Regions from separate parts of the Blautia sp. AM23-13AC genome, predicted to be linked through region 2. Evidence: riboswitches for the same ligand, from Rfam matches in the RefSeq annotation. Region 2 holds a riboswitch; each other region holds the start of a gene.
What was found. A riboswitch is a leader RNA that binds a small molecule or an ion and turns the genes downstream of it on or off. The one in region 2 is predicted to bind cyclic di-GMP.

Region 1 (11,031 bases), on a different contig from region 2:
TCCAGTCGTTCTACTTTTCCGCCGCAGAACGGGCAGATCCAGTCGATCTGTTTTCCGGCTTTGACAACCTGCATCATGTTGACGAATTTTGTCGTATCTACATTTTTCGAATTGCAATTCTGCGTCCAATCACCGGAGAGTACTTTTCGCAATTCGCCGTTTTCATTCAGAATAACGGTGTCGCCCTCCTCGATGTTCCAATCATACAGCATCTGATCCTCCTGGCGGATGCGCGATTCTGTTCCGTTTTCATCTTTCAAAACAACAACTGCCATGACAGGCTCGTCGGCACCGCGCTCCTCACAGCCGAAATCAAGGTCTTCCTCAATTCGCATTACCTGATATTTCATAAAAACGCCCTTTCGTCAAATATAATTCATGCTTTTTTGTATTCCACACGGTTTTTGCTGTTACAAAACTTTTTATTCCTGAATCGTAAAAATCACAACCCGCTCCCGGCTGTCCCCGCCCGGAAACAGATCCATACAGTCGATCTCATCGAGAAATTCCAGTTCCGGCACCGTCATCAGATACGAGATATAAGCATCCGACGGGTAATAGAAAAACAGCTGGATCTCCCGCGGATTTTCGTAGTACGATTCCAGCAGTCTTGCCATCGCTTTTCTTAAGATTTCAAGCGAAAACGGGTTAAAAAAATACACCCGGTCCACTTCCACAGGAACGGGAAAATTTTCGGCGCTCTCCAGCACAAACTCCGTCCGCGCACCAGAGGCCGCCGCCTTTTTGTTTTCCATTGCCTTCGCATAAATCCGGTCATCATACTCCACACCGATGGACCGGCACCGGGTCTGCGCCGATAAGAAGAAATCCACGCGGCCCTTTCCGCATCCGTAATCGAGCAGCGTATTTCCCTTTCGGATCATCCCTGTGTTTGCCATCCGCTCCAGCGCGCAGTATGGGGTCGGCTCATACGGATACCGGTACAGATCCGACCGGCTGTCGTCCCGCCCCATTGTGTGGATCTGAAGCAATCTGTCCCAGCGGTTCTCGTTTTTATCTTCTCTCATCGCCCGTCTCCCGATACTGATACTGTTCAAATAATTCCAGATATTCTTTCTCCACTGCAGCAAACGGCCGCACCGTGTAGTCCAGCGTGATGTGAAGTTTCGGCGCATCCCCCGCCTGCGGTTCCTCCAGCAGATTTGTCAGATCGTACCACAGCAGATCATTGTCGATCTGTTTCATCATCCGCTGCTCCTCCGCCGTCAGATCACTGCCAAGATATTTCTCATAAATCACCGAAAGCAGATGGTCCTCGATCTCGCGGTACCGCGGCATTTCCTGTTTTAATGGCCGCGGCACGTCCGACATGTAACACTCGCTCGCGTCATGCAGAAGGCACGCCAGCACCAGCCGCCGGGAATAGCCGCGCGCGGCCGCCTCTTTCGCACAGCAGATGCAGTGCTCTCCCACTGACCAGAACGTCGTCACATGGCCGTTTCCGCGGCAGATCATCGGCAGCGCATGCGCAAAATCCTCCACACAGAGCAGTTCCGGAGCGGGATGCACAGGGTCAAAATGTTTTCTTGTATACGTTGTTATTGTGCTCATTCTTTTATCTCACTATATGATTTTACTGCCGGCTGTCCCGCGTGCGGCTCGCCGATGATTTTTTCCATCCAGACCATATCGTACCAGCGGTCGAATTTGTAGCCGCAGTTGTGGAAGGTTCCCACGAGTTCGAATCCGAGATGCGCATGGAACTCGGCGCTGTTTTTCGTCAGATATTCATCCTCGACCTGCGGATAGCCGATGCAGGCGTAGAGGTTCAGAATGCCCATTTTTTTCAGGCGGTCCGCCAGCTCTTCATACAGTCTCCGGCCAAGGCCTCCTTTTCTTGCATTGTGATCGAGATAAATGGTCAGCTCGCTCGACCAGTCGTATGCGGCGCGGCCGACAAAGGCATGTGCGTATGCATAACCTTCGATTTTTCCATCCTGCTCGATGACGAGGTATGGATATTTTTTCATGATATCACGCATGCGGTTCTCAAATTCTTCCAGAGACGGCACGTCCCACTCGAAAGAAATGACGGTGTATTCTACATAATAAGCATAAATCTCCAGAATGCGTGCGGCATCCTCTATTTTTGCATCTCTGACAGTAATTGTACTCATAATAAATTCCTCCTCTGACCGTACTGCTTGCGTTTTCTGAACTTTATCTTATCACTCCGCTGAAAAATGGACAACATGATTTCCAGATTTCCTTTTTTTCTAAATTTTTCTGTGCTCTTTGCTTTCTTTCCTGTATAATAAAAGAAACAAGACGGATCACTATTTTTCTTCTTAATGAAAGAAAGGAACGTGCCTATGAAAATTTTAAATCTCGAAAACGAAAACCGGAAATTCACCAAGTCCATCGAAAATTTCCACGTCATGGAATATCTCCAGGATTCCAGCGTCTCGCCGATGACTGCCATGGAGGAGTATTACATGAGCAAAATGAATGTGCGCCGCCGCCAGGTTGTCATTGAACTGGACAAGGAGCACTCCGCGATTATCCAGTCCGGTGCGATGCAGTGGATGGGCGGCCATGTACAGGCGACCGCCGGAATCAAAGGGATCGGCGACCTGTTCGGAAAGGCCATCAAAGGCGCCATGACAAAGGAATCTGCCGTAAAACCGGAGTACGTCGGCGACGGATATCTCGTGCTGGAACCGACCTACAAATACATCATTCTTGTGGATGTCGAGAAATGGGGCTCCTCCGGAATGACGATTGAGGACGGCATGTTCCTCGCCTGCGACGGCAGAGTCAAAACCAAACTGACCGCCCGCAAGAGCATTTCCTCCGCTGTCCTCGGCGGCGAAGGCTTCTTCAATCTGAGCCTCGTCGGCAGAGGCGCCGTTGCCCTCGAAAGCAACGTACCTGAGGACGAGCTGATCGAAGTCGAACTCGAAAACGACGAACTGAAAATCGATGGAAACCTCGCCGTCTGCTGGTCCTCCAACCTTGATTTCACCGTAGAGCGCTCCACCAAAACCCTCGTCGGCTCCGCCGTCAGCGGTGAAGGCCTCGTCAACGTCTACCGCGGAACCGGCCGCGTCCTCATGAGCCCGGTCGCCCCGACAGATTCCCTGCCGACTGCAACCAACACGACCCAGGCGAACCCCGCTGTGAAGAACAACCTTCCGCCGGAAAATTAAATTCGAATCCTCTCCGCCCCTATGCCTAATACGCATAGAAAAAAGTCAAATTAAACCTCGTTTTTGATTGACACTTTCTTCAAAACATGTTAGCGTAAAATACGCATTTATCTTTACATTCTTAAGAAAAACCATACGATAAAATACATGTTCTGGAGAAAATGATGAATAGAATAAACTGGACTGAACTGAAACCGCAGATTCAGCAGGTCGGGCGATTAAGTCTGCCTGCGATTCTTACACAGATTACTACGATTGCGATGCAATACATTGATTCCGCGATGGTCGGCGCGCTTGGGGCGAATGCTTCGGCGGCGATCGGACTGGTTTCGTCGACGACGTGGCTCCTCAGCGGTACGATTTATGCGGTTTCAGCCGGTTTTTCTGTTCAGGTAGCGCATCAGATCGGGGGAAATCATGACAAGAAGGCAAGGGATGTTGTGCGGCATGGCATCGCGTCCGCGCTTGTTGTGTCGGCTGTTTTGTGCCTGATCGGGCTTCTGATCAGTCATCCGCTGCCGGGGTGGCTCGGCGGTGCGCAGGAGATCCGGCGGAATGCCACGCTCTATTTTATGATGTTTGCCATCATGCTTCCGTTTTCCCAGCTCAACTCGCTGATGTCGTCCTTCCTGCAGTGCAGCGGTGATATGGTGACGCCCAGTATTTTAAATGCCGTCATGTGCGTGCTCGATATCATTTTCAATGCTCTTTTGATTCCGGTTTTCGGTGTCATGGGTGCCGGTATGGGAACGATGCTGGCCTGCGCCGTCATCAGCCTCACGGGTGCCTGGTTCTGTTGTGTCCGCAATCCGCGGCTGCGTCTCCGCCGGAAGGAAAAAACGGTTTTTGATACGAAAATTCTGAAAACTGCATTCAAAATTGGTGTGCCGGTTGCCGTACAGGAAATCGCGATGAACAGCGCCATGGTTGCTGCCACCATGCTGATTGCCCCGCTCGGCTCCATTGCGATTGCGGCCAATTCGTTCGCCGTCACCGCCGAAGGCCTCTGCTACATGCCAGGCTACGGCATCGGTTCCGCCGCGACAACGCTCGTCGGCAGAAGCTACGGCGCCGGAAATTACAAGCTGGCGAAACGCTACGGAAATATCTGCATTGCCATGGGCGCAGTCCTGATGGCCATCACTGGAGGTCTGATGATGATCTTCTGTCCGTTCGTCTTTAGCATTCTGACTCCTGACCCGCAGGTGCGCTCGTTTGCCGCCGAGGTACTCCGCATCGAACTGCTCGCCGAGCCGTTTTTCGGCGCTTCCATCGTTGCCGCCGGAGCCCTCCGCGGAACAGGCGATACGTTTGTGCCAAGCCTTCTGAACCTTGGCAGCATCTGGGTCATCCGCCTCGGTCTCGCGGTGCTTCTCATCACCCCGCTCGGCCTGCGCGGCATGTGGATCGCCATGGCTATCGAGCTCTGCATCCGCGGATTGCTGCTGCTCTACCGCCAGCATACATCGAAATATTATAAACTGCCCGCAGCCTGACTTGGCGGCAGCGTATAGAAAAAGCGCTTATTTGAGATTTCATTCCCGCCTCAAATAAGCGCTTTCTATTTTACCTTATCCCTTGTTTCAATTCACAGTCGGTATTTTCACGGAGTCTGACATGTCGAAAATAGTTCGACTGTGACTTACCTCATGTCAGTGGAGGATACCGATTTCTCTCCGCCCGCCACTGCCGTTATGTTTCTTTTAACAATTCATCCCACCACTTTAGAAGCGGGGGACTTCTTGTCTACTGGCATTAAAACTGAATCACTTCCGGCTCGTCCGTAAAGGAGCTGATCATTGCCGTTGCGTTCTGGAAATTTTAAACGTCTCAACCTCCACAACCCGCTCTTTCCCTCTCGTTCCCCAGATCATCAGATGGACCTTATATTCCACCGAATCCCGTGCATAAAAGAATGGCTCCTCGCGCAGCAATGATGCGCGTTTTCCTTCGGCTTCCAGTATCTTTTTCCGTTTCATTGCCTGCTCCTGGATTTTTCGGATCTGGGTTCCTTCTTCGCCGGTGAAGCGTCGTTTCGGATAATTCTGTGCTTCGCGGGCCAGTTTTTTTTCCAGTAAATCCACGACTTTCGCGTGGCGGCTCGTATGCAGCAGTTTTGCGATCTGTTTTGCGAGGAGTTTTCCCTGCCATTTTTCATAAAGTGCAAGATACCACAGCAGCACTTTATCGCCTGCCTCCGATGCCAGTTTTTTCATCTCCGTAATTGCCTCTTCCGTCGCTTCCCACCACGGGCATGACGGTACGAGATACTGATCCGGCACGGCCGGGTAGCAGCAGAAATTGAGCGGCGGGAAATTGGCCAGCGATGCCAGACGCATTTCTTCCTCGGTGCAGAACGCCTCGCCGAGGTATTCCAGCTTGTCCCGCAGGATCGCAATACGGAACTCAATCTGCCGCAGATACTCGTATCCGTCCACCCAGAAATGACCCGTTTTTCCGTAATCAAACAGATGCACTTCCAGTGAAAGGCGGCTGAAAAACAGCGTGCACACCGTCTCTTTCTGCCGCACGATCAGAACGTACTGCTCCCCGTCTTTTTCCAGTGCGGCATCTATTTCTCCCTCGTATTCCTTCTGATACGTTCCCGTCAGCTCCGCGTCATGAAAAACGAGAAAGCTCTCTGCCGCATCGTTCATCAGATAGACAAGCCAGATCTCCTTTTCTCCTCCCCCGTACCGCTCACCCGGAAGCAGCAGCTCGAACTGCCCCTGCGAAAGAAGCACATCCAGCCTTTCCAGTTCCTCGGTCCATGTGATATTTTCTGCAATTTCCATTCCGTGATTCTCCCCTGTTTTCTTTTACTTCCTATGATACACCATAAAAAGGCTCCACTGCAATCCAAAGCAGTAGAGCCCCTTCTCCAAATTTTTCTGTTATTAATCCGTCCCGTTATCCGGCACATGCCGTCCGCACTTTCTCGTCCAGCGTCGTCTGAATCTCTTTTAAATTCACCGGTTTCGGAATATGCCCGCGTCCGCGCACCGCTTGCGGTCCGTTGCAAAAGTATTTGCTGTCATCGCAAAAATCGGAACATCATTGTCCTCACGCACACTGTTTCGAATTTTTTTCGTCGCCTCGATGCCATCCATCACCGGCATCTGCATATCCATGAAGATCGCAAAATAGCTTCCCGGATCCGACGCTTCAAACTGATCCACGGCCTTGGAACCATTCTCCGCCCAGTCCACGACAAGGCCGAGGCTTCCGAGCAGCTCCGTCGCAACCTCTGCATTCAGTGCATTATCCTCCGCAAGCAGAACAGCAGCACACCTGCAATCAGTGCCACCAGATACAGCGGGTGGTCAAACAGATACGCCACGATGGTCGGTGTCTCCACGTTCATGCTCGTAAATGCGGTGATCGCCGGATGGCGGGAAAATGCAAACTCCTCCTCTCGTATTTTCTTTTCGCAGGCAATAAAAAAGCACCATAGATTCTCCTACCGTGCATTTCAGTCATTTCTCCCTATTTATTTTATAAGAAATGTTCCATATTTACGCAGCTGGCTGCCATTTTACAGGCCTTGTAGCTTTGCGTCACAGCCTTTCGACTGCTTTGCCGAGATTCTTTTTTTATTTTAATTCATTGCTGTAAGACTCTCTTCTCCTTTCCCATCGGAATATGATATAATGACCTCTGGATTTTGGCAGATTACTGTTTTTAACATTGGAGGTGTACGATGAAATACAGACTCATGACAGAAAACGATTTAGAATATGTTGTCGAAAAAAATAATGAATACTACAACAATGTCGAAGGCTGCTGGACCTATGAAAAAGCCTATAAGAGAATTTATCAGGTACTCACAATGGAAAATTCCTGAAGTAAACTGCAGAATCGCAAGTATGTGTTTCGTCTTGAAAAAGCAGCAAAAATATAGTATAATATTTTTGTTGCTGACCTGGCTGAAACATTTATAATTTTTGTTTCTGTAGCTCAGTAGGATAGAGTGTCCGCCTCCTAAGAGAAAGCCGAGGCATTCCCCAAAGGGAAAAAATGAAAAACAACTTTCAGTTCGAATCTATTCTGAAAAATGCCAAAGGTGACAACAAAGCATTCCCCAAATTGGGGAGCATTCTAATGTTACCAAATCGAAAAAATCTGTAGATTGACAACTCGAAATAGAGTTGATAATCTTATATATGGCCGAAGGGAAAAATCCCAGAAACCCAGTAAAATCAAGGGTTTGCGGCATGTGTCGTCATAGCTCAGCTGGATAGAGCACTCGCCTCCTAAGCGGCAGATTGTTCGATTCCTTCGAGCAGTGAAAATTGAATAAAACCAATAAATGTCTCAGTAGCTCAGTTGGATAGAGCACACGCCTCCTAAGCGTGGGGTCGGAGGTTCAAATCCTCTCTGGGACGCCAGAAAGCACCGCTGCAAGCCTTTTTTCAGGGTTTGCAGCGTTTTTTTGTTTCTCCTTCTCCCGGTAATTTCACTTCCGTTACCGAGAGATTTTTATACGCCGCATGATGTATATTTGCTAATTGGACTCGAACGCTTTTCAGAAATTTGCTAAGAAAATTCTGCGTTTTGCTAATTCGATTTTTCGGATCACTTTGCCGGGGCTTGCGCCGCTATCAGGGCTGCGAGCGCACTCGCCAGCTCCGGCGACTTCTGAAGCTGCTCCACAAGGCTTTCAAGGTCCAGGGTCGCAGGCTCCGATTTTGTCGGTTCCTCCGGCGGACGGACGTTGCGAAGATCAGGCTTGGCATAGAAGGCAGTCTCGAATTTCTGAGCATTGACCTTTCTATCCTCGTCCAGAATGTGAGCATAGATACTGGTTATCATGTCGATCTCGGCATGACCCGTATCGCCCTGGGTGGCTTTCAGATCGCCGTGGTTCAGTTTCAGTTTGTAGGTGGTACTGGAATGACGGAGAGAATGAAAGACCACCTTCGGCAGCCCTGCGTCCTCACGGAGCTTTGCAAACTCTTTGAGGATGATCCGATCCTCGCAGGGCCGTCCATTGGGAAGTGCCACCACCAGATCGAAATCCTGATACTCGTCGCCCAGGAAGCCTTTCAACTCGTCTTGGGACTTCTTCCATTCCCGCAGAATGTAGGCAAGCGTTTTCGGCAACCACACCTTACGGATACTGGAATCGGTTTTCGGCTTTTTCAGGATAATTCTTGTGCTGGTGTTCGGCATGAGCGGAGTGAAGATGTAATAGATGTCCTTCTCGCCCAGCGTTTCAATCGCCCGTTTGGATGCCCGTGTCAGCTCCTTGTCGATGTAGACATCCGGGGTAAAGCCGTATTGCTCCATAGCGGCAACGGTAGCCGCCATCTGTTTGAGATTGTGGACAGCCGCCCAACGGTCATAGCCGATACCTTTTCCCTCGGCTCGCTTCGCCGCACGGTCAACCATTCTCTGAATGCTGCCTGTCGGGGCGATTTTCTGCGTTTTTCCTCGCTCTGTGCGGTTTGTTTCAGCGGTATGGTATTGGGGTATGGGTGCGGTCTTTTCGGCGGCTCTGTGGGCGTTCTGCTCCAAAAGGGCAAGAACGGCGGCACGGTTAAAATCATCTCCCAGTTTTCGGGCAGTAATGGGTTTCGTCCTGTCCGGGGTAAGGTAGGACAACCGCCCTCGGCTCTCTTTGACGATCACACCCTGCCGCAGAAGTAAAGCGGAGAACTCGTCAAAAGTAGTAGCTTCGCTCATGGCGTTCCGTATGGTCTGCCGCAGCTTCGCCTTGTCGGTTTCAAACTTGGTCTGCTTTGCAGGCTGCCCCTCGGCTGCAAGGGTGGCATTTTCCTTGTCAAGTTTGGCTTGTCCTTTCTTCTGCGCCCAATACTCACGCTCGGTAATGCGGTTTTTACTGCCATGGAGCAGGTCGATTTGATAGAGATTTTCCCGGTAGCACATCTCCATGACCTCGGCTTTGAAGTATTCCATAGCAGCGTCCGTGCAGCGATGTTTGCACCCGGCACGGGTATCTGCCGGTCTGTCCATGTAGGGCAGCAAGGGTACTTCCTCAATACGCAGAGAATTGATAACGATATGAACATGGATATTGCCGCTGTGGTTGTGTCCGTCCGGGTGGGTGCAGACAATGGCTTGGTGTCCGGGGAAATGCTCGGCACAAAATTCCTCTCCCAATGCTTGCGCCCGGTCTACGGTCAAGCCGTTGTCCGCTGCGTCCCGTGGGTCAAAGGAAATGATATAGTGGTGGCTTTTCACATCTTCCCGTTTTTGGTTTTTACCGTATCGGAGATTTGCCCGCATACAGGCAACGGCAAAATCTTCCTTGCCGCAGTTCAGCGTGGCTATCCGATAATCCTCCCGGAGTATGAGCCGCCCGGTTTCGTCAAGGGTGGGCTTCATGGTAAACTCGTCATGCTCAAAGGTTAGATACTGCTCGGCTGCACCGTAGTCCGCATTTTTAGAGCTGATATGCTTGAATGTTGCCAACAGCGTCACCTACCTTTCGCAAGACTTCAAACTTCAAGGCGGCAAGGTCGGAAACCGCCGCCCGTACCTCCCCGGCAAGCTGCGGGTAGGGGCTGTGCCACTCGTTCAGCGTCCGGGCTATCTGGTTTAAGTTGCCGCCGATCCTGCCGTATTCGGCGGTTAGCTTCCCGACGGCGGCAAGCAGCTCGTCGTTGACGGGGGAAACGGTTATGGTGGGGCGTATGGCTGCCCCGGTTATGGCTTGCCGGATAAACTCGGCTTGGCTCATGTGGTAAGCAGAAAGCCTTTCCGCAAACTCGGCGTATTCTTCCTCGGTCATGCGGGTTTTGACCACATGGCAGCGGTGGGGTGTGTTGTATTTTTTCTTCAAGCGTTGACCTCCTTTCTCGCCCGACAGGGCGCATGAGCAGGGTTTGGGGAAGGCACTCCCCAACAAGATTTACCAAAGGGGCAAAACCGCAGATATGCGGATTTTGGCACCGTGGTAGAATCTTGCTCTAAAAAACTACCGCTTTCCTCGGCGGCTCTGGTTTGCGGATATACTGGCTTGCTCCACCAATATAGCGATTGCGGCGGCGTGTTCTGCCCGCTGTTCACCACTACAACGGTGAAAAGGGGGCGTTTTGGCAAACGCACGGAAATTTTTTTGTTTTCCCTGTCTGCTCCCTACAACAATCCGGCGGTGTGGTTTGCCAAAGATTTTTGAAAATGGGCGCAAAAAAAGCAGTAAACCTTTTCAAGATTTACTGCTTATCTGCCGCTGTGATGGGCGGCGGTATTAAATTGTCAGCCGTTTTTCAAATGGAATTTATCTGCAATCGCTTTCTGTCCGCTTTCCAATTCCTTTTCTGTAATCTTCCATAATCCTAACGCAATGATCTGCTATCTTTTGCATTCCGAGTTCTTCAAAAAAGGCAATTTGTATTTTCATCAGTTCTTCACAAACAGTCAACTTCTGCTCATCCATATTGCTAATAGCAAGCCATGGGAACGCTTTATATTTCTTAGTGTCCCCAATGAGAAAATTGTACCCTATCAACTCATTTTCACGGAAAACGAAATAGAATTGTGGGCCTGAACCTGGAACTGACTTTTCCATAATTTGCTGCATTGTTTTCACGCCGCCGTATGCCGGAAAAAAACCTATTCGCTCAAGAGCATTTAATATGTCAATCCTTTTATCTGTGGGTATGTCTCTATAATTGATAATCTGTTCCATTTGCTCTACCCTCATTGAAGTTTAATTTGTCAGGCTCTAATTATACAACTTTTCTGTTTAGCGGTCAAAGCGGAACTTCAACAGGCTTTCTATCAGTTGCCTGACGATATGCTCCTGCATATCCGTGTTAATCTGTCCGTCCATTTTCGCACAAGAGCGGATATATCCGGCATAATGAGATAGAACGGCGGCAACAGCTTCCGGGTC
Region 2 (11,031 bases):
CTGTTCTGTATACTTTTATAGTAATTTGTAAAGGTTACAGATTACAGATTGTCTGTAAAACTGTGGCCTCGCAAATTTATTGTTATTTGATTGCATTTTACCGGCAAATCACATCTACCGGCACATCCAGAATCTTCGCCACTTTCAGAATGGTGTCAATATGACGTCCCACTGCTGCTGCCATATGGTGCGTCGGGCCTGCCTCGCTCCAGCGGTTGCAGAATTCTCTTGCTCCGATGGAGAAGCGGGTTCTCATATTGGTATCACCGAAGGTAAAGATTGGGCCGTCTTCGTTTACGCCCTCTGCAACAACAAATTTGAAGTGGCCGTCTTTATCCTGGGTAATGCCAAGATAGGTCACATCGCCAACTGGCGGATAGAACTGGGTCAGATATCCGCCGCCGGTCTTGCCGTGGAAGACATCTACGATCTTCATGGTCGGTTTCTTTGCCTGGGAAATATCGGCATCACCGGATCCGGAATGACCGATAATACAAATATCCTCGTTGAAGTCGATGGAATACATCTCGGAAAGCTGGCCGGTTCCTGCAATCGTTTTCAGGATACTCATCGCCATGGCAACTTTGATGTCGCCTTCTACGGCGCAGGCGGTTCCCTGCTTAATCAGCATGGAAAATGCCGGGATCAGCATGCTGTCCAGTTTTCCAGCAATTCCCTGGGCGAATCCGTCGTAATGGGACGCGATCATGCCGAGGTCTTCTTCTTTTACCCACTCTTCAAAAGCAACGACATATTTTGCCATATCCCATACGGTTTCCACCGTTGCACCGCCTTCGATATCAAAAGTATTCAAAATATCCTCTGCTTTCGCACGGATCGCGTCTTCATCTGTGATATGATCGGCAATGGCCCACATTTTCTCCCAGTCGAACTGTTTGGTATAGAGGCCCATACGGTTGTAGAGGTTTGTCTCATCGATATACAGATCCATCATGCCCGGATACGGACGGCCAATCTGTGCGATATTGGTATAGCGGAATCTTCTGCGGACCTGTGCTGCGCGGCACCACTCTGCAATCTCTTTTGCCACGTAATCATCACCGCCTTCTACCACACCAGTGATAACAGCATGACGTTTTCCGGCACGCTCCAGGTCTGCTACCATCTCACCGACTGCGCCACACGCATACAGCTCGCCGAGCCATTTCGGGGTATCGGTATTTGCATAGTCCGGCGCTTTCAGTTTCTGTACATTGACCAGGACAACCGGTACGTTTAAGTCACGGATGGCCGGAAGCATGTTGTAGCTGGTCGCATACGTTAAAAGCTGTAAGATGACAAGGTCTACATCTGCGGCGCGGAATTTATCTCCTGCCTGCATGGATAATTCTTTTGTGGTAACAATGCCTCCGTCGATCAGTTCCACGGTATCCGGGATAGTTTTTTTGAATGCCTCATACTGTGCTTCAAACTCTGGAACCAGGCTTGGAAACTGCGGAAGATACGCACCAAGTGCGATGGAAAATACACCCACCTTTGCTTTTGTTTCAACTAACATGTTGCTCTCCTTTCTGTAAACTGGCAGACTGCCTTGCAGCAATCCTGCCATAAACATAAATAGAATTTGATTTCTATTTTTTCTCTCATACTGTTTATTGCTTTTCGCAATGGAAGCAGGATACTTCCTTAATTTTGTTAAACAGCCGGGTACTGCTTAATCGCAAACGACTGGAAAATGCAGCTGCGCGCATCCTGCAGATCCGCAAGTTCTTCTCCTGCCATCATCTGTACGGCCAGGTTTCCGATTGCGGTTGCCTCGGTCGGACCTGCCAGTACGGTTTTTCCCGTATATTTTGCCGTCAGCTGATTCAGGTAATCAGCATTGGCGCCGCCGCCTACGACATGGATGTTGTCGTAACGGCATCCCGTCTGCTCCTCGAGTTCCTGTAATGTTGCCGCATAGCATTTTGCAAGACTGTTGTAAATTACAGCTGCCACTTCGGCGATTCCCTGCGGTACCTGCTGACCGGTTTCTTCGCATGCTTTCTGCACTTCTGCGGTCATGTTTTCCGGTGCCAGGAAACGGTCATCGTTTGCATCCACGATGGACGGAATCGTACATTTTGATGCACTCTCGCAGATTTCGCCAAAGCTCTGGTCTGCCGCAATTTCTTTCCGCACCGACTGAATCATCCACAGTCCCATGATATTTTTCAGGAAACGGTATCTTCTGTTGTAGCCGCCCTCGTTTGTGAAGTTCCGCTGCATCGCTTCTTTTCCGCAATCCGCTTCCAGAAGTTCCGTTCCCATCAGGGACCAGGTTCCGGAACTGATGTAAAGAACGTTTTTGTCATTGCTCGGTACGGCAACCACTGCAGATCCGGTATCGTGTGTTGCCGGAAGCACTACGTTACAGTCAAACCCAACTTCTTTCTGGATTTCTTCTTTTAAATGTCCGATCGCGGTACCAGGCTCCTGAATCGGTAAAAACATTTCGACCGGATAACCCAGCTTTTCGATTCTTTCTCTGTCCCAGTCTCCGGTTTTTGGATTCACCAGCTGGGTTGTTGTTGCATTCGTATATTCCTGCGCTTTTACGCCGGAAAGCAGAAAATGCAGATAATCAGGAATCATCAGGAATGTCCTGGCTTTTGTCAGAAGTTCCGGCTTTTTCTCTTTTAAGGCCATCAGCTGATAGATGCTGTTGAAGATCTGCTTCTGAATACCGGTTGTCGCATACAGTTCGTCCTCGGCTACCGTCTCATAAACTTTCGCATCCATACCTTTGGTGCGGTCATCGCGATACGCTACGGCATTTCCCAGTCTCTTATCGTTTTCATCCAGAAGTACAAAGTCTACTGCCCATGTATCAATGCCGACACTGACCGGTATTTTTCCCAGTTCTCTGCACTTTTTCATTCCATTTACAACTTCTCCAAAAACAGCCTCAATGTCCCATATTTTTTCTCCGTTTACCGGCTTCATGCCGTTCGGAAAGCGATAGATCTCTTCCAGAACCATCTTTCCATTTTCCAGATGTCCCAAAATATGTCTTCCGCTTGACGCCCCAATGTCTACTGCTAAATAATATTTACTCATATCTTTCCTCCAGATTCCCCCACATAGAAAATGAAATATCTGCTGTGCACCCGCCGAAGCAAGTATTTCATCATCACTGTACTGACATCATTATAGAAAGTTTTCAGGAATAAAAAAAGAACACCTTTTGTTTAAAAAAAGTGTCCTTATTTGCAAAAAGCCTTGTAAATATTTGCATTTCTGGCAACGAAACCATTTTTTCTGACACAAAAATGACACATTCGAAGCTCCTGTCAATTGTACTCCACTAATTCATGAACCTCTGCTAATCAATGATATACATACCTTATAATCGTTTTTATAACCTCATCAATCACAATCGGCTTTGACAAATGTGCGTTCATTCCTGCATCCAGTGATGCCTGAACATCTTCTGCAAATGAATTAGCTGTCATTGCTATAATAGGAATGTTTTTTCCATCCGGTCTGTCATTCATTGCCCTGATTGCTTTTGCTGCTTCATAACCATTCATTTCAGGCATCATGATATCCATCAGGATTACATCAAATGTGCCTTCCGGATGATTTCTGAAAATCTCAACAGCATTCTTTCCATCCACAACTCTTTCTACATTCATCCCGAACTCTTCCAACTGCACGGCAGCAATCTCTGCATTCAGTTCATTATCCTCTGCAAGAAGGACATTCACACCTGTAAGATTCACCTTTTCAGAAATACCTGTGTCTGACTTATTACATTCCTTATCTGTAATTTCCAAAGGAATATCCACAGCAAATGTGGTTCCCTCATGCTTTTTACTCTGCACGGAAATGGTTCCACCCATCATATCTACATACTTCTTTACGATAGCCATCCCCAGTCCAACTCCATGGTACTGCGTTCTCACATCGGAATCTTCCTGTGCAAATTCCTCAAAAACTTCTTTTGTAAATTCCTCACTCATGCCAATACCAGTATCCGAAATGCGGTAACGCATATTTATATATCCATCCCCGCCCTTTTCCTGACACCGGGCTTCAAAGGTAATCGTTCCTCCATCCGGAGTGTATTTTACGGCATTGCTCAGAATATTGACCAGCACATCGCGCAGGCGTGCAGGATCCGCAAGTACATTCGGAATCTTTGCATCTTCACGCTGAATCTTAAAGTTGATATCCCTGTTCGTAAGAAAGCCTTTTATAATATCCAATGCAGAATCTGTAATGTTTTTCACATCCGCCGGTACCGGATTGTATTTCACTTTTCCACTTTCGATGTGGGTCAGATCTAATACATCATTGATCAGCGACAGTAAATACTCTGAGCTTTCGTCAATCTTTTCCAGACAATTTTTCACTTCGTCTGACGGATTGTTTTTCATTGCAATACTGGTAAATCCTATGATTGCATTCATCGGTGTCCTCATATCATGGGACATATGTGACAAAAATGCTGTTTTTGCCTTGTTTGCAGCCTGTGCATGCTCTGCCAGTTCCGCCATTTCCTCAGCTTTCTCCTGGGCCGCCTTCTGAGCTTTTTTTCTTGCACTGAGATGCACCATTATCACAGCCATAGCAGTCAGCAGCCATCCAAAAATAAGTAGAACCAAAACAGTAACAACAGGATGCAGACGGATCCAGTCAACAAATGTCAGCTCTGTTGCTTTGTATGTGGTATACTGTGCTGCAAGATCTTCAACAAGATTTTGGGGCATGGCATACATTGCTTTCGTCAGAATACCAGCCAGCGCATGGTTCTCAGTTGATGAAATTACCATGCGGTAGGTGAATGTAGGCTGTTCCAGCAGAGTATATGTCATGGTGCCCGTAGTGTCACTGTTCACAAACGCCTGTGCCATGTAATAGTAGACGAAGGCAGCATCTGCTTTACCCTCACGGACAGCTTCCATCATTTCCTGTCGGGTACTGCACATCAGTTTTTCTGCACCGGGCGCCATTGCATCTTCAATGGAATTTGATGCTGTCTGGTCAACAGTAGTAACAACATTAATTTTTCCATCAAAGTCACGCCGTGTCACCCTTGCCAGCTGCATCGTAATGAAAGGTGCAGTAATCCCCCATTTTTTCGTCTCAGCATAGTTATCTGTTTCCAGGCGCGCATCGATGCTCATATCTGTGGTTTCCTTATTTTTCTGATAAGCAATATACTCATCTCTGGTGGCAGGTGTAAGAAACTCATAGGAAATCCCGGCATAGTCTGCAATTTTCCGGAAGTAATCCGGGATAATACCCTTCATCTCACCATTTTCATTATAAGAATATGGATAACGGGTCGGATCACACAGAACATGAAGCGGGTTGTCCTTGGAATACTGTGAAATAATACTTTTTTCTTTCTCCGTATATTCCAGATTCTTAGTTTCGATGCTTTCATAATTTTTATTATAAAGTGTCGTTTTCCAGTCACCCTCAACTGCATTCATCTGGTCGATTGCATAATTGATCTCATTCAGCAATTCTGTATTACCTTTTTTAACAATGACATAGAAATCGCCGCTGTCAAATTTATCCAAGATACGCTCATTATTTGTTTTTCTCATAGAAGTGGCAGCAATAGCATCAACATTTCCGCTCTGAAGAGCTTCCTCCATCTCTTCTGTCGTATCAAAATAAAATGAATCATATGTAAATCCTTTATTGCCTGCAAAATCCGCAAACTCTTTATCTCGTGTGCTTCCGTTCAAAAGTGCCACACGCATACCGTTGTAAGTACTGTAATTGCCATCCACAATCGTGCTGTTGTCACTGCGGACGGTCAGAATCCCATTATTGGTTCCGATCGGACGTGAAAAATCAAACTTTTCTTCTCTTTCCGGTGTTTTGCGGGGAGATGTTACCATATCAATCTCGCCATCTTCAAGCATCTGCTGCATATCATCCCAGCTCTTATCATATCCGACATATTCGTAATCTACATCCCAATAACGGGCCATCAGCCGAAGAAAATCATAGCCATACCCGCTGCGGTTGCCTTCTTCATCCATCACATGATAACCATCCATGGCAAAGAAACCGACTTTGACAGTTTCATGCTGCGAACTGTCCTCGGCTGCATATGCAGTCTGGGGAGAAAATATCATACACACGCATACAAAAGCCAGTAATACTGCCACATATTTCTTTGCTCTCGAAATCATATTAAATCTCCTGTCTGTCTGTCTGTCTGTCTGTCTGTCTGTCTGTCTGTCAAATATATTTCTCTATACATCTCCTTGTCAACCTCCTGGTTTAACAAAATTGCACTGCCGCATCAATATCTTCATCTGAATCTGCCGCCCTGACCGGGGCTGCCAGAAACACAACACAAAGAATTTTCTTACTGCATTTTTTGTTTTAAAACCAATAGCAAAGTGTCCTCTATTTTTTTACTGTCAATGGGTTTTGCAATATGTGCATTCATTCCGGCATCTATGCAGTTCCTGATATCATCCTGAAATGCATTCGCTGTCATCGCAATGATGGGTATCTCTTTTGTATCTTTACGGTTCAATGTTCTTATCTGTCTGGCTGCTTCTAATCCATCCATTACCGGCATCATAATATCCATAAAAATAAAATCAAATCTGCCTGGAACTGACTGAGAAACAATATCCACAGCCTCCTTGCCATTTTCTGCCGTAGTCACAACCATTTTTTCATCTTCCAGCAGCATTTTTGCAATTTCCAGATTTAGCTCATTATCCTCAACTAATAATACACTCTTCCCCGACAGATCAGGCTTTTCCACTTTTTTTTGCTGTTCCTTCTCAGCATTATGATCAATCTCAAGTGGTATCGTAACGGTAAACGTTGTACCTACATTTTCTTTACTTTCCAGTTTGATTGTTCCATTCATCCTGTCCACAATATCTTTTACAATAGAAAGTCCAAGTCCGGCACCACTATATCCATTCGTTGTTTCTTTTCCTTTCCGGGCATAGGATTCAAATGCATGTTTCTGAAATTCTTCGCTCATACCAAGTCCCGTATCGGAACATACAAATTCAAAAACTGCCGTCTTGTCATCACTTGAAATCTCATTGAAATACAGGCTTACTTTACCACCTCTTCGGTTATATTTAACGGCATTTCCGGCAAGATTCATAAGAAGACGGTTTAGATATTCCTCACTGCCAATAACATATCTGTGATGAAAAGTACTCATGGAAGCTCCGCCTTCAAAGCGGATACCATACTCCTTTGCATTTGTCTCAATAATCGAAATCTGTTTTACGAGCATTGCAACCAGATCAAATGGCTTGTTTACCAACTGTAATGTTCCAGATTCTACTTTTCCGATATCCAGAGCATTATTTAGAAGGGACTGCAGATAGTCCATGGATTCCATTACCTTTGCTTTACATTCATATAATCTTTCTTTATCGCCATAATAACGCTCTGATATATTGATCATCCCAATAATTCCATTTAAAGGTGTCCGGATATCGTGGCTCATCTGTCTCAAAAAATGTGTCTTTGCACTGTTCGCCTTTTCTGCCTGCTGCTGTGCCTCTTTTGCCTTTTTCTCTGCAATTCTGGCTTTTCGGAGGAATCCAAGTATCAGTATCAGCACGATCAAAAAAACAGATACAACAAGCAACATAAAACTCCAGAAATTGTCCCTTATAAACTCCTTTACCGTAACTTTCTTCAGATTACTGTCATACATATACACAGCATTGGAGAATTTTGAAGCAGACATTGTTTTTATCGTCTTATTCAGGACAGACAGCAGCATGCTGTTTCCACGTCTGACTGCAAACGACACCATACCGTACTTTTCCAGAAAAACACTGTACAGTTTATTATCATCGGAATATTGTTTCAGCTTGCCTGAGGCCATAATCATGCAGTCTGCTTTTCCATTATATACAGCCTTTTTTGCATCCAGGTAGCATATTCCTTCACATGCCACTGTGGATAATTATAGGAAACATAAGACTTCAAATCACTCTCTTCTCTTGGTATCGCAACCGTATTTTCAGCATTTTCATCAAAACTCTTTTTAACCGTTACAGCCGCCATATTATACTTCCAGACAGTATCTGTCAGATCATAGCCCAGGTCTTCGGCAGCATTCGTATTTTGCATCACATGAAAAATCATATCAATTTCTCCATCATGCAACGCTTTTTGCATATCCTCTTGTGAATCATACCCCTTGATATTAAATTTCAAAGTCTGCCCTTTCAGGCAGTTTTGTGCAAGCTGGATGTAATCCGTGATCAGGCCGCTCACTTTTCCGGTTTCTGTATCAAGAGTACTGACCCCGCCATCGTTTATCAAATAACCGATTTTGATTTCTCCATGCTCTGACAGCCATTTTTGTTCTTCTCCCGTCAGAAAATATACACTGGCCACTGACAGAAACTGCTTATGCAGTTCATCTGCATAATAAGGATCATCATCTGTGATCCTTCTCATAGCATTATCCAGCTCTGTCTTTAAATCAGAATGACTCTGGCCAATCGCAAAATATATTTTTGAACTTCCGAGATTCGTTAAGGCCACCATTCCGTACCCACCCAGACGGGAATCCTCTAACGATACAAAAACGTCAATTTCTCCGTCTGCAATTTTCTTCAAAGCATCTTCATTATTTGAAACATTGACATGCTGTGTATGCAGATCATATTTCTTTTCCCACTCGTTCAATACCATTTCCGACAGGTAACCCATAAGCACCCCAATCTTTTTCCCATTGAAAGATGCAGTGTCAGAGGATGAGATGTCTGTATGATCGGGTTTTACGTAGACATAATATCTTTCGTCTCCCATTGGAATAGCGGAAAAAAGCATAGTCTCTGCCCGTTCCTCCGTATAAGAGATTCCTTCTATCATATCCAGCTCATCATTTTTTAATTTGTCAAAACAATTTTCCCATGTACAATCTACATATTCATAGTTCCACCCGGTATAACCTGCGATTTTCTGCAGATATTCATAGCCGTATCCGCTTCTTTTTCCATTTTCATTTATCTTATCATATGTATCATCCGGTACACCAATCCTGACAACTCTCTCTTTCTGATTTTCTGCTGCAAAAGCATAAACCGGACAGATTGAAAAAAGGATGCAGCTGCACAATACTAAAATGATACCCCTTTGCAATACTGATTTATTTATTTTCATATTTTTCTCTCTCCCAGTAAAATTATTATAGTTACGCCTATGAAATAACACCACAAAAAAACACTGTCAGACAGACAGTGCACATCATTTCATGCAGCTGGCTGCCATTTTAAAGGCCCTGTAGCTTTGCGTCCCAGACTTTCATCTGGTTTGCCGATTTCCTTATTATAGCTTTTAAACGTATGTAAAAAAACTAGTTTTATTATACTATAGCGCTTTACTGTATACAAGAAAAACATTGTCGTATTAATGTGCAAAAACAAAAAAGAACAGCCGATACATATACTCGAACTGTTCTTCTACTTCCGAAGTCCACGAAGCATGGACATTACTGTTACCTGCTCATTCACCTTCGCCTGCACTGCCGGATTTTCATAAAACATGGGTTACATTTCCAGACTCATCCCGCTTTTTTACAATAAAAAGCATCCTGTGCCAGCTGCCATCACACATCCTGTATTCTGTATAAATACATTCTTCCGTCTTCAATCTGGCTGAAAGTGTAGAAACACCCGAAATGGACGTATCAGCGGACGATATTCCGGTGCAACCATTGTATCACAAAGCTGATACAGTTTCTCCGATACACAGCCTCTGTTTCCTGTCTGCTTTTCCCATGCACCTGGAAGGCTCCTGATTGCCTGATTTCCATTTCCCTCTTCTACCTTGTGGGTTTTATGATGTTCCAGGCGCCTAATCCAGATTCTTTTGTAACGTATCAATCAATTCTTCAATAATTATTGGCTTGGATAAGAATCCATCCATACCGCATTCCAGAACTTTCTTTCTGTCCTCATCAAAAGCATTAGCAGTCATGGCAAGAATGGTAATTCCCGACAGTGCCGGATCAGTAAGCGCACGAATCTGCCTGGTAGCCTCATATCCATTCATTACAGGCATCTGCACATCCATCAGTACCAGATCATAATCCTCCGGTGTTGAATTTTTAATTTTCTCCACTGCCTCTGCTCCATTTTCTGCTGTATCAACCAGGAATCCATATGCTTTCAGAATTTCCACTGCAATTTCACTGTTCAGTTCATTATCTTCCACAAGAAGTATACGCCTGCCTCTGAAATCTAAATCTGCTGCCGGAAGAATCTTATCCTCTGCCCGGGCCTGTTTCTGACCGATGGCAGCCATCAGAGTCTCTCTGATATCTGACATAAACAGAGGTTTCGCGCAGAATGCAGTCACTCCTGCAGTTCTGGCTTCTGTTTCGATATCTGACCAGTCGTATGCAGTCAGAATAATGATCGGCGTATTGTCATCAAGACTCCGGATCTGACGTGTAACTTCAATTCCATTCATATCCGGCAGAAGCCAATCGATGATATAAGCATGAAATGCATCCCCCAGCTCCATTGACTGTCGTGCACGGAGAACAGCCTCTTTACCCGAGACTGTCCATTCCGAACGCATTCCAACCTTTACAAGCATCTTTGTTACACTGTCACAGGTGTTAAAGTCATCGTCTACAACCAATGCCTTAAGACCCTCTAGTTCCGAAATCTTCTCTATGCAATGATGCTCAGGCTGAGTCCGAAATGGCAGACGGACTATAAACTCGGTGCCCTTGTCCTGCTCTGTCTGAACCTCAATAGTACCGCCCATCATATCCACGATGTTCTTGGTAATGGCCATTCCAAGTCCCGTACCCTGAGTCCTGCTGACTGTAGAAGTCCGCTCTCGCTCAAAAGGAGAAAAGATCTTCTGTACAAATTCCTGACTCATTCCAATTCCGTTATCCTTTACCCGAAATTCATACAGTTCGCTGCCTTTTGCTTTTCCCGGGTACTGTCTGAGACGGACAGAAACGGTTCCGCCTGCCGGAGTAAACTTAACCGCATTTGACAAAAGATTCAGCAGTATCTGGTTCAGCCGCAGTTTGTCACAATA
Region 3 (11,031 bases), on a different contig from region 2:
AAAAAGAATTAAAAGGCTTTGCAAAAACGAGACTTCTTGCTCCGGGGGAGAAACAGAATATTTCGATCCGAATATCCATGCAGGATCTGGCAGGATATGTTGAGACATCTGCATCATATATCCTGGAAAAGGGAAAATATCAGTTTTTTATCGGAAATTCATCCCGTGAGACAATTTTTGCAGGAGAAATCCAGATAAGAGAAGATTACGTAATTAAAAAATGTGTGAATCGTCTTTGCGTGCAAAACTGCAATGTAGAGCATTTGCAGGTACTATCTGCAAGAGAAGGACGAAAAAAGGTCCGAATGCATGAAAAGAAAAAAGAAGAGACCGATGGTTTAAAAGAGCAGGAAAGATATGATCTTTTACGGGATGAAATGGAACAAGTAAAAAATTTCAGTATCGAACAGCTGGCTGCATTGTGTGTGGGGTATGGACCTGGAATTCCATTTGCAGCGTTCAGCAAACAGGAACAGCCGGAAACTATATTGGATGGTCAGGGAAATCCACTGACCAAAAACGATCATCCAGTCGGAGCAAAAGGATATGTCTCCCCGGCTATGCCAGAAAAAGGTATTCATTCCATTTTTTATAAAGATGGACCGGCAGGTGTGGGAACGGGGGCCTGGCCAACGGCTATGCTGATTTCCTGCGCATTCAATAAAGAACTGTGGGAAGCGTTTGGAAATGCGGTTGGCGCAGAGTGCGAAAAGAAAGCGGTTGACGTATGGCTGGCACCAGCAGTCAATCTGCACCGGAATCCGCTTTGCGGGCGAAATTTTGAATATTTTTCGGAGGATCCTTATCTGACCGGAATCTGTGCGGTCCAGATTACAAAGGGCGTTCAGGAAAATCATCCTGTCCGCGTCTGCCCCAAACATTTTGCCGTGAATGAACAGGAAACGTATCGAAGAGGAAGTGCGAAGAAGCGGTACGATGCGGTAGATTCCATCCTTACGGAACGTGCATTGCGGGAACTTTATCTGAAACCTTTTGAAATGTTGGTTCGAGATGCCGGAGTATCCTTTATTATGACATCGTTTAATAAAATTAATGGGGTTCTTGCAGCTGGAAATCGAGATTTGTGTACGCATATTTTACGGGAAGAATGGAACTTTGATGGTGTTGTCGTTACTGACTGGGGCGATATGGATATTGTCGCAGATGGCGGCGATGCTGTGGCAGCGGGAAATGATATTGTGATGCCGGGTGGCCCGCCGGTGATCCGGCAGATTTTGCAGGCCTATCAGGAGAGACGGATTACCAGAAAAGATCTGGAAAGGAGTGTTGCAAGATTGTTACATGTTCTGAAGTTATTTGAGAAAGGGGAGCGTATTTAAATGAAATCATATAGGGATCATACACTGGGTGCCAAAGAAAGAGCCTCTCTTCTGCTCAAAGAAATGAGCCTTGATGAAAAGATGGCACAGATTAACTGTGTTTTTCCTTTTGATCAGGATGCCTATAACTTTGAAAAAATTCAGCAGGAGACAAAATACGGAATGGGAGAAGTAAGCACGCTGGAAATGCGCAGGATGGAGACACTTGATGAAGTGGCTGCATGGCAGAGAAAAGTGCAGAAGATTGTGATGGAAAACAGTGCCCATCGAATACCGGCAATCTTTCATATGGAAGGATTGTGCGGGGCCTTCATTCAGGACTCCACCAGTTTTCCGTCTGGGATTGGCAGGGGAGCAAGCTTTGATCCCAAGCTGGAAGAACAGATTGCAGAAATTGTGAGCAGACAGGAAACGGCCTGTGGTATTACCCATATACTGGCACCGGTTCTGGATGTGGCAAGAGATCCGCGTATGGGCCGTTTTGGAGAAAGTTATGGAGAAGATGCTTCCCTTGTAAGTGCGATGGGGGCAGCGTATACGAAAGGAATACAAAAGAATACAGTTGCTTCAAGAAAAGCAGAAAGTGTGGCAAAACATTTTGTGGCTTTTCATAATTCGCAGGGTGGAATTCATGGAACACACAGCGAAACGCCGACGCGACTTTTAGAAGAAGTGTTTGCAAAACCTTTCCAGGCAGCAATCACAGAGTCAGATCTGAAAGGTATTATGCCTTGTTATTGCGCTGTGAATGGAGAAGATGTATCTGCTTCTCATAACATGCTTACGAAACTGCTTCGGGAAAAAATGGGATTTGACGGCATGTGCATCAGCGATTACGGTGCAGTGGGAAATGCGCATAGTGTACATCATATTGGAGAAACATTTGAAGAAGCCGGTGCGATGTGTCTTCATGCGGGAATGGATATCGAGATGCCGTCCTGTACTGGCTATAATGAGAAATTAAAAGAGATGTTTTCAAGTGGAAAACTGGATATCCATATTTTGGATACAGCGGTTTTGCGGGTTCTGGAGGGAAAATTCAGAATGGGCTTATTTGAAAATCCCTATGCGCTGGAAGGAAAAGAGCTTCATGCTCTTGTAATGCAGGAAGCAGACAGGAACACTTCCCTGCGGTCGGCCAGAGAATCCATGGTACTGCTGAAAAATGACGGCGTATTGCCGATTGCGGCAAAAGGGAAAAAAATCGCGGTGATCGGACCGCATGCCGGGTATGCCAGAAAAATGTTTGGTGGATACACACATATGTGTATGATGGAGTCTACCTATGCGATTGCCAATTCTATTGCAGGTGTAAGCGGAGTTGTACAGGCAGATGCAGATGAGATTATTACGGTTCCGGGAACCAATATTCAGTCTGATGAGACAGAGCAGTTTGATCAGATCCTGAAAAGACAGAAACCGCAATGCAGAAATCTGTATGAAGAATTCCAAATCCGCTTTCCGGAAAGTGAGATTTTATATGCATATGGCTATCCGATTGCAGGAAACGACGAAAGTCATTTTGAAGAAGCGCTGCAGGCAGCAAAGCAGGCAGACATTGTGATACTGACGCTTGGCGGTAAGCACGGAACGTGTTCCATGGCATCAATGGGAGAAGGAATTGACAGTACTGATATTAACCTTCCAAAATGTCAGGATGCATTTATTCGCAAGGCTGCGCAGCTTGGAAAACCATTGGTTGGCGTTCACTTTGATGGAAGACCGATTTCCAGTGATGCTGCAGAGGAATATTTAGATGCTATTCTGGAAGCATGGAGTCCATCAGAAACAGGAGCAGAAGCAGTAGTTGATATTTTAACCGGAATATATAATCCGGGAGGAAAACTTCCGGTTACCGTTGCTTATGGAGTGGGACAGCTTCCGGTTTATTACAATCATCCATATGGTTCCTCCTGGGATCAGAGCGGCAGTATCGGTTTTGCCAATTATGTGAATATGCCGCACAGACCGAGATATTATTTTGGATACGGACTGTCGTATACAACATTTACATATTCGGATTTACATATCTCGATGGGAAATGAAAAGGCAGCAGATACGGTTCAGATCTCCTGCGCTGTTGAGAACACGGGAAGCTGTGAAGGAGATGAGGTTGTCCAGCTTTATTTACGAGATGAATATGCCAGCCTGACAAGACCAGTAAAAGAACTGGCAGGTTTTAAGCGCATTCACCTGCGAAAGGGCGAAAAGAAAACGGTATGCTTTGAGGTGAAAACGGATCAAATGGCTTTTCTGGACATTGATATGCACTGGAAAGTGGAAAAAGGACGATATGCAGTAGAGGTCGGAAGTTCTTCAGAAGATATTCGTTTAAGAGGAAGCTACTGTGTGAAAGAAAATAAATGGGTTGCGGGAAGAAACAGAGCGTTTTGGGCAAGTGCCGCAGCGAAATAAAAAGAACAGAACCGGATGCCATTTTATACAAAGCGGCATTCGGTTCTGTTCTTGCGGTATTCCCGTGGGGAGCAGTTCATTTTTTCACGGAAACATTTTCCGAAATAGGACTGCTGGCTGAAGCCGGTCTGCAGGGCGATCTGTCCGATGGGAAGTGTGGTTTCTGTTATCTCCGTGATTTGTTTTCTATGTTTTGGCAATATCTTAATAATTTCTGCAGATATTTTCATATTATTTTTTCGATATAATAAGTATACTTGTTGTAAAAAGGATTGTAAAGGTAGTCCAAATGGACAATAATAGTTTATCACATACAACGTGGAATTGTAAGTACCATATGAACCAGAGCAGGAAAACCTGCCGTCGCTGATCACACTTGAAAAAATATGTGCAGCTTTGGGCGTGACATTATCGCAGTTTTTTCAGGAAGATAATTCAGAGAATCTGACAGAAAAACAGAAAGAAGTTCTAGGGATATGGAACGATCTGAGTACAAATAAGCAGGAAACAGTAATGTCAATGCTGCGTGGACTTCGGAAGTAGGAGAACAGTTCGAGTATATGTATCGGCTGTTCTTTTTTTGTTTTTGAACGTTAAAATGTTAATTTTTTTCTTGTGTATAGTAGAACACTAAAGTATAATAAAATCAGTTTTTTGCATAAGATTAAAGCTATAATAAGGAAATTGGCAAACCAGATGAAAGTCTGGGACGCAAAGCTACAGGGCCTTTAAAATGGCAGCCAGTTGCATAAAATGAGGTGCACTGTCTGTCTGACGGTGCTTTTTTACGGTGTTATTTCATAGACGTAACAATAATGATTTTATCAGGAAAGAATGAGGAAAATAAAAGTATGAAAAAGGCAAAACGTTGTCTGATAGCAGTGGTGTCAGGTGTACTTGTAGCATCTGCTGTCTTGTCTGGATGTGGACAGTCAAAGAAAGAAGTATCTATAAATGATGATCATCTTACCGTTTATCTGTGGGAAAATCGTTTGATGAAAAATATTGCACCCTATATCCATGAACAGTTTCCAGATCAGGATATTGAATTTATTATAGGTAACAATGATACCGATTTATACAGTTATTTTAAAGAACATGATGAATTACCGGATATTATAACAGTACGTCGATTTTCTGGAACAGATGCACAGGACTTACAGCCTTATCTTATGGATTTTGCTTCTTATGATGTTGTTTCCAAGTATTATTCTTATGCGGTGCAATATTATAAGAATGCGGAGGATGAAATCCAGTGGCTGCCAATCTGTGGTATTCCGCAGACGATCATTGCCAACAAAACACTGTTTGATCAGTATGGCGTAAAGATTCCAGAAAATTATGAGGAATATGTACAGGCCTGTCAGCAGTTTTATGATAATGGCATAAAACCGTATTCCATGGATCTTAGGGAAGACTGGTCTAATAATGAAATCATCCAGGCGGCGGCAATCGGTGAGTTTACAAGCCTGGATGGTATTGAATGGCGAAACGGTGCAGAGACTGCAGCGGATGAAGTAAAGTTTGATGATGTATTATGGAAACGTATTTTTTCAGAAACCAGTCAGTTTCTTAAGGACTCGCATTTTGGTAAAGAAGATATCAATATTGATATCAATACAGGAACCCAGATGTTTGTCGAAGGAAAATCAGCAATGTTTCATGGACATCCGACGGTTATGCAGCAGCTGCAGAAACAGATGGATGCGGAGCTGATCCGTATTCCTTACTTTTCACAGACATCGGATGAATCCTATGTGTACATGACTCCGTCCTTAAACATTGCATTTAACAAAAACCTGGAAAAAGACCGGGAGAAACTGGATACTGCGCTGGATGTGCTGGATTGTATGATTTCAGAAGAGGGGCAAAAGCTGATTGCGGATGGAAGCGGTGTTATTTCATTGAATACAGATGTTCCAACCATGATGCAGGATGTGCCTGGACTGGAAGAGGAAATTAATCATAATGCTGTTTATATCCGATATTCCGCCCAAAAATCATTTGATGCAAGTCTTGAGGCTGTTCACGGATTACTGTCAGGGGAAATGGATGAAATACAGGCTTATGATACTTTTCGCAGTGTAATGAATCGTAAAGATCCAGAAGAAAAAGCAACGGTGAATTTTGAAAATGAATATTCCATTTCACTGAACGATAGAAATGGCCGTGATGCAGCATCTTCCATTTTAACTACGATCAGAGAAGAAAATGATGCACAGCTGGCTCTGGCACCATATTATTATTTCACTTCTTCTATGTACAAAGGAGAATGCACCAGCAGCCGGGTTGGCATGATGACAGCGAAGAGTTCAGATACACCATTATATGTTGCAAAAATCAATGGTAAACAGGTTTATGAACTCGTGGAAAATTATCTTGCTGATGCTGATGAGAATTTTTACGTAACCAATAAATACGAATTACCAATTGCATCCGGTATGAAAATGATCGTCAATCAAGAGGAAAGTGGATTTTCGTTAAAGGACTTAACAGTTAATGATAAGAAAATAGACAAAGAAAAGGAATACTCGATTCTTCTTACAGACACCACAATGTCTGTTTTGAAAAAAATAAATCTGAAATGTGAGATTGAGCAGCTTAAAGATACAACATTATCAAGTGCATGGACCGAAGCAATGTCAAATGGACAGCAGCCGTCAGCACCGGAAGACTATATAGAGGTTGAACAGTAAAAGTGGAGATAGAACAAAAGGTAAACAAAAGAAAAAAAATAACAAGGCTGTTGCTTATACTACTTATGATTCTTTTAAGCTTAGTTTGTATCAAGTATCTTATAAGTAAGTCTAATAAGTATATCAGCGAAAATGGAAAAAGCAGTATGGGAGCTGTTGTTGAACAGATACAGCAGACCTATGATCTTCAGGTGAGTGGATACTACAGCCAGCTGCAGTTGGTTGAGGAATTCTTACTTCATGAGAGGGAACTGTCTCTTGAAACGGATACGAACAAAAATTTCTTTGAAGCATGGGAAAAAGAATCGGAAAGTACTCTTATATTCCTTCAGGAAAATGGTCAGGCAATATCAGCAGGTGGAACAAAAATGCGGATTGATATGCCAAGTAAACTTCTGCTGGACTTAAAGAACGGATACAATATTGGAAAACTGGTGCGTCTTGATTATGATCAGAAGAAAAAAGACGGTTATCTGGTTGCGATTCCATGTCAGGAATACACGATCAATGGAGAAACTTATACGGCAATTGGAACTGTGTATGATCATTCGAAACTGGATTCCATGTTAAAATTGAAAGGTTATCATGGAAAAGCATATTTGTTCATGCTGGATCATGACGGAAATATTACGTATACGAACCAGAGTGGAGATAAATACCTGCGTAATTATTCTTTGTTAAAACATTTAAAAGGGGAACAGGCTATTACAGAAGAAGAGGCTGATTTGTTCAAAAAGAAGTTTGATAACAGAGAATCCGGAGTTGCACTTTTGGGAAAACAGAACCCCTATTATCTGGGGTATTGCCCGATAGAAAGCAACAACACCATTTTGGTGTGCATTGTGGCCAAGGGAGTTGTGGACAATGTGCTGATGGATTACCAGAAAACGGTGTTGTTTACAACAATACTCATGGCAGGTTTTATACTTTTACTTTTTGCCGGATTATTCTACAGTATTTCCAGACTTAGTCTTGCAGATCAAAAAGCAGAATATGAAAAAAGAAATAATGAACTTCATTTACAAACAATGAAGGAAATGGAAGTAGTCAATCAAAAACTGAAAAAGGCAAAGAACGTTGCAACAGAGGCTTTACAGACAGCTGAAAATGCAAATAAGGCGAAAACGGATTTCCTGTCTAATATGTCACATGATATTCGCACACCTATGAATGCAATCATTGGTATCACATCTTTGATCAGACATGAAGCAGGTAATAAAGCAAAAGTTATAGAGTATGCAGATAAAATAGATATTTCATCGCAGCATCTGTTGGGAATTATCAATGACGTTCTGGATATGAGCAAGATTGAGGCGGGAAAAACAGTATTCAAGTATTCTGACTTTTCTATTCTGGATCTTGTACAGGAACTTGACACTATATTTCATACTCAAATATATGAAAAGCAGCAGACCCTTACAATCATAAAAGAAAATATTCAACATGAGTGGGTGAATGGGGATCAGGTTCACCTGATACAGATTTTCAGCAACCTGCTTTCCAATGCAGTGAAGTATACCCAGGAAGGTGGGGAAATTCAGTTCTTTGTAGAAGAATGTGAGACAAAGTCATCTGTCTATGCAAAGTACCGTTTCTTAGTTAGCGATAATGGTATGGGAATGTCGGCAGATTTCAAGGATACAATTTTTGATGCGTTTACCCGTGCGGAAAGTTCCCTTACAAATAAAATACAGGGAACCGGACTTGGAATGGCGATTACTAAGAATCTGGTTGAGGCAATGGGAGGTACCATTGATGTGGAGAGTGAATTGGGACAGGGAAGCTGTTTTGAGGTTCTCATGGATCTGAAAATTGCAGAGGATAGAACAGTTGCTCTGGTGACACAAGAAGAAACAGATGAGCAGGATGGTAATATCCTGCAGGGAATGAAATTCCTGTGTGCAGAGGATAATGAGTTGAACGCAGAGATCCTGACGGAACTGTTAAAGATAGCAGGTGCGGAATGTACCATCTGTGAAAATGGTGAAGAGATTTTGAAGGCATTTGAGCAGTCTGCTCCAGGTGATTATGACATGATCCTGATGGATGTGCAGATGCCTGTTATGAATGGCTATGAGGCGACGAGGGCAATCCGCAGAAGTTCCCATGAACTGGCAAAGACGATACCGATCATTGCCATGACTGCCAATGCATTCTCAGAGGACATTCAGCATTCTCTGGCAGCCGGTATGAATGCACATGTTTCAAAACCGGTTGAGATGAAGGTACTGGAAAAGACGATTAGAAGCATAAAATCCGGCGGGGGGGGGTACCGAACCGCAGGTCACTGAACAGTGACAAATGGAAAGTAACCGGACATAAAAGAATCGAAAAGGATAGTTAGGGATAGATAGAAAATGAAAGGAAAAAGAGTGATTGCAGGCATTCTGCTTGCAGGGATTTTAGCAGTCACCCTGGCGGGGTGTAAAAACACAGATAACACGAAAGAAAAAACCGAAAAGCCTGTTATTACCCTCGGCAGCGACAGCTATCCACCATACAATTATCTGAATGAGGATGGTGTACCGACGGGAATCGATGTAGAACTGGCTGCGGAAGCTTTCAAAAGAATGGGATATCAGGTGGAGGTTGTCCAGATCAACTGGGAGAAGAAAAAAGAACTGGTGGAGAGCGGAGAGATTGACTGTATCATGGGCTGCTTTTCCATGGAAGGACGCCTTGACGATTACCGCTGGGCGGGACCATATATAGCAAGCCGTCAGGTGGTTGCTGTAAATGAGAATAGTGATATCTATAAACTGAGTGATCTGGAGGGTAAGAACTTGGCTGTTCAGTCCACAACCAAACCGGAAGGCATCTTTCTGAACCGGACGGATCAGAGAATCCCCAAGCTGGGCAATCTGATCAGTCTGGGACACAGGGAGCTGATCTATACATTTCTTGGGAAAGGATATGTAGATGCAGTCGCCGCACATGAGGAATCTATTGTCCAGTATATGAAGGATTATGATACAAGCTTCCGCATCCTTGAAGAACCTTTGATGGTTGTGGGGATAGGAGTTGCTTTTGCAAAAGAGGATGACAGGGGAATCTGTGAGCAGATGGATCAGACACTGGAAGAAATGCGCCAGGATGGCACATCCCTGAAAATTATTGAAAAATATCTGGATGATCCCCAGAAGTATCTGGAGGTGGATGATCTTGGATATTAAGAGAAAGAAAAAAGAAAAACGAATCCAGCTGATCGGTGGTCTGATTGGAATCTGTGTGGCTGTAGTTTCTCTGTTTTATTTCTTTCATGCGGAGAAAGCGGAAGCAGAGAAAAGAATGGTAGAGATTGTAAATTATGTCAAAGTGCAGTGTTCCACCTACACCCATTATAATGAATCTTCGGAATCCAAAAGTCTTCTCCGTGCGATTGAAAGTGCCAGACAGATGAGTACGAATATCGATATGGAAATAGAAAACGGCGGTCAGCTAAGCCGGGATTTCCTGAAGGAAAACCTGCAGACTCTATGGGTGGATGGTATCATTGTACTGGATGCAGAAGGAAAGACGGACTGTGAATACAGCACGGATGAGTCTCTGGCTAATGAGATTACGGAGTATCTGCAAAAAGAAATTATCATGGATTTTGCCGGATATGAAGAAAGAAGCTATTCGGAACGGTTTACCAGGGAAGATGGATCCTTTATTGACATTGCAGCCTGCGCCAGAAAAGATGCACCGGGTATCGTTGCAATCTATTATTACACATCTCCTGAATTTGCCAGAAACTATACGCTGACGATACAGGGGCTTTTAAATGGTTATAGTATCCAGAAAGATGGAACGATTATCGTTGCAGACGACGGAATCGTTGTTGCCAGCAATAATGAGAGCCTGTTGGGACAGAATACAGCCGACAACGAAGTTGTTCAGGCAATGAAAAAGCATACAGACAGTCAGCATATCTATCATTTTAGGAAGGAAGGAATTGGATGTTATGGAATCATGCTGAAACAGCGTGATTATTATATCTACGCATATCTTCCGGATACGGAAGTGTTTTGTAATCTTCCATTAAGTGTTATAGGTGTTATTTTTCTTTATTTTCTGATGTTCGGCATATTCTGGTTCTGGACATACAGAACCAATCTGGCGCACCGGAAACAAGAATTTGAAAAAGATGAAAAATATAAAGCAGAACTTCTGACAGCAGCAAAAAAGGCAGAAGCCGCCAATGAGGCAAAAACAGAGTTCCTTCATCGTATGAGCCACGATATCAGGACTCCGATTAATGGAATCTACGGTTTGATCAATATGGCAGACCATTATGCAGATGATATGGAGAAGCAGAAGGAATACAGAACAAAGGTTAAAGCGGCATCCAATCTGTTGCTGGAACTGGTAAATGATGTTCTGGACATGAGTAAGCTGGAGTCGGGTGAAGTTGTTCTGGAAGAGAGTCCATTTAATCTGAGCAAAATCTCTGAGGAAGTGCTTGTTGTAATTGAACAGATTGCTGCAGAACAGAATATCCGGATTGTATGGGAGAAAAAAGAAATCATACACCGTGATCTTATTGGAAGTCCGGGGTATGTAAAACGTGTGATGATGAATATCCTGTCCAATGCAGT

Region 1: another riboswitch for cyclic di-GMP. It lies ahead of DW642_RS13580 (response regulator); the one in region 2 lies ahead of DW642_RS06880 (transporter substrate-binding domain-containing protein).
Region 3: another riboswitch for cyclic di-GMP. It lies ahead of DW642_RS11085 (ABC transporter substrate-binding protein); the one in region 2 lies ahead of DW642_RS06880 (transporter substrate-binding domain-containing protein).

What each region holds. Positions count from the first base shown of each region.
Region 1 covers NZ_QTUL01000015.1:9,991-21,021, reverse strand. Annotated here, with positions in the region: gene DW642_RS16030 (hypothetical protein) at 1-350, opposite strand, end outside; gene DW642_RS13610 (class I SAM-dependent methyltransferase) at 423-1,028, opposite strand; gene DW642_RS13605 (hypothetical protein) at 1,015-1,572, opposite strand; gene DW642_RS13600 (GNAT family N-acetyltransferase) at 1,569-2,138, opposite strand; gene DW642_RS13595 (AIM24 family protein) at 2,334-3,170, shown strand; gene DW642_RS13590 (MATE family efflux transporter) at 3,335-4,666, shown strand; gene DW642_RS13585 (DUF3878 family protein) at 4,967-5,965, opposite strand; gene DW642_RS13580 (response regulator) at 6,140-6,403, opposite strand; cyclic di-GMP riboswitch class I at 6,686-6,761, opposite strand; gene DW642_RS15900 (hypothetical protein) at 6,871-7,014, shown strand; tRNA gene DW642_RS13575 (tRNA-Arg) at 7,482-7,558, shown strand; partial or broken gene DW642_RS16565 (relaxase/mobilization nuclease domain-containing protein) at 8,438-9,605, opposite strand; gene DW642_RS13565 (plasmid mobilization protein) at 9,577-9,975, opposite strand; gene DW642_RS13555 (hypothetical protein) at 10,414-10,824, opposite strand; gene DW642_RS13550 (helix-turn-helix domain-containing protein) at 10,882-11,031, opposite strand, start outside.
Region 2 covers NZ_QTUL01000004.1:159,113-170,143, forward strand. Annotated here, with positions in the region: gene DW642_RS06855 (arabinose isomerase) at 98-1,519, opposite strand; gene rhaB (rhamnulokinase) at 1,657-3,060, opposite strand; gene DW642_RS06865 (transporter substrate-binding domain-containing protein) at 3,330-6,158, opposite strand; gene DW642_RS06875 (response regulator) at 6,338-7,669, opposite strand; gene DW642_RS06880 (transporter substrate-binding domain-containing protein) at 7,846-9,132, opposite strand; cyclic di-GMP riboswitch class I at 9,222-9,297, opposite strand; gene DW642_RS06885 (response regulator) at 9,826-11,031, opposite strand, start outside.
Region 3 covers NZ_QTUL01000009.1:79,250-90,280, reverse strand. Annotated here, with positions in the region: gene DW642_RS11105 (glycoside hydrolase family 3 protein) at 1-1,340, shown strand, start outside; gene DW642_RS11100 (glycoside hydrolase family 3 N-terminal domain-containing protein) at 1,341-3,755, shown strand; gene DW642_RS16800 (helix-turn-helix domain-containing protein) at 3,779-3,985, opposite strand; cyclic di-GMP riboswitch class I at 4,432-4,507, shown strand; gene DW642_RS11085 (ABC transporter substrate-binding protein) at 4,607-6,451, shown strand; gene DW642_RS11080 (ATP-binding protein) at 6,598-8,742, shown strand; gene DW642_RS11075 (substrate-binding periplasmic protein) at 8,809-9,624, shown strand; gene DW642_RS11070 (ATP-binding protein) at 9,608-11,031, shown strand, end outside.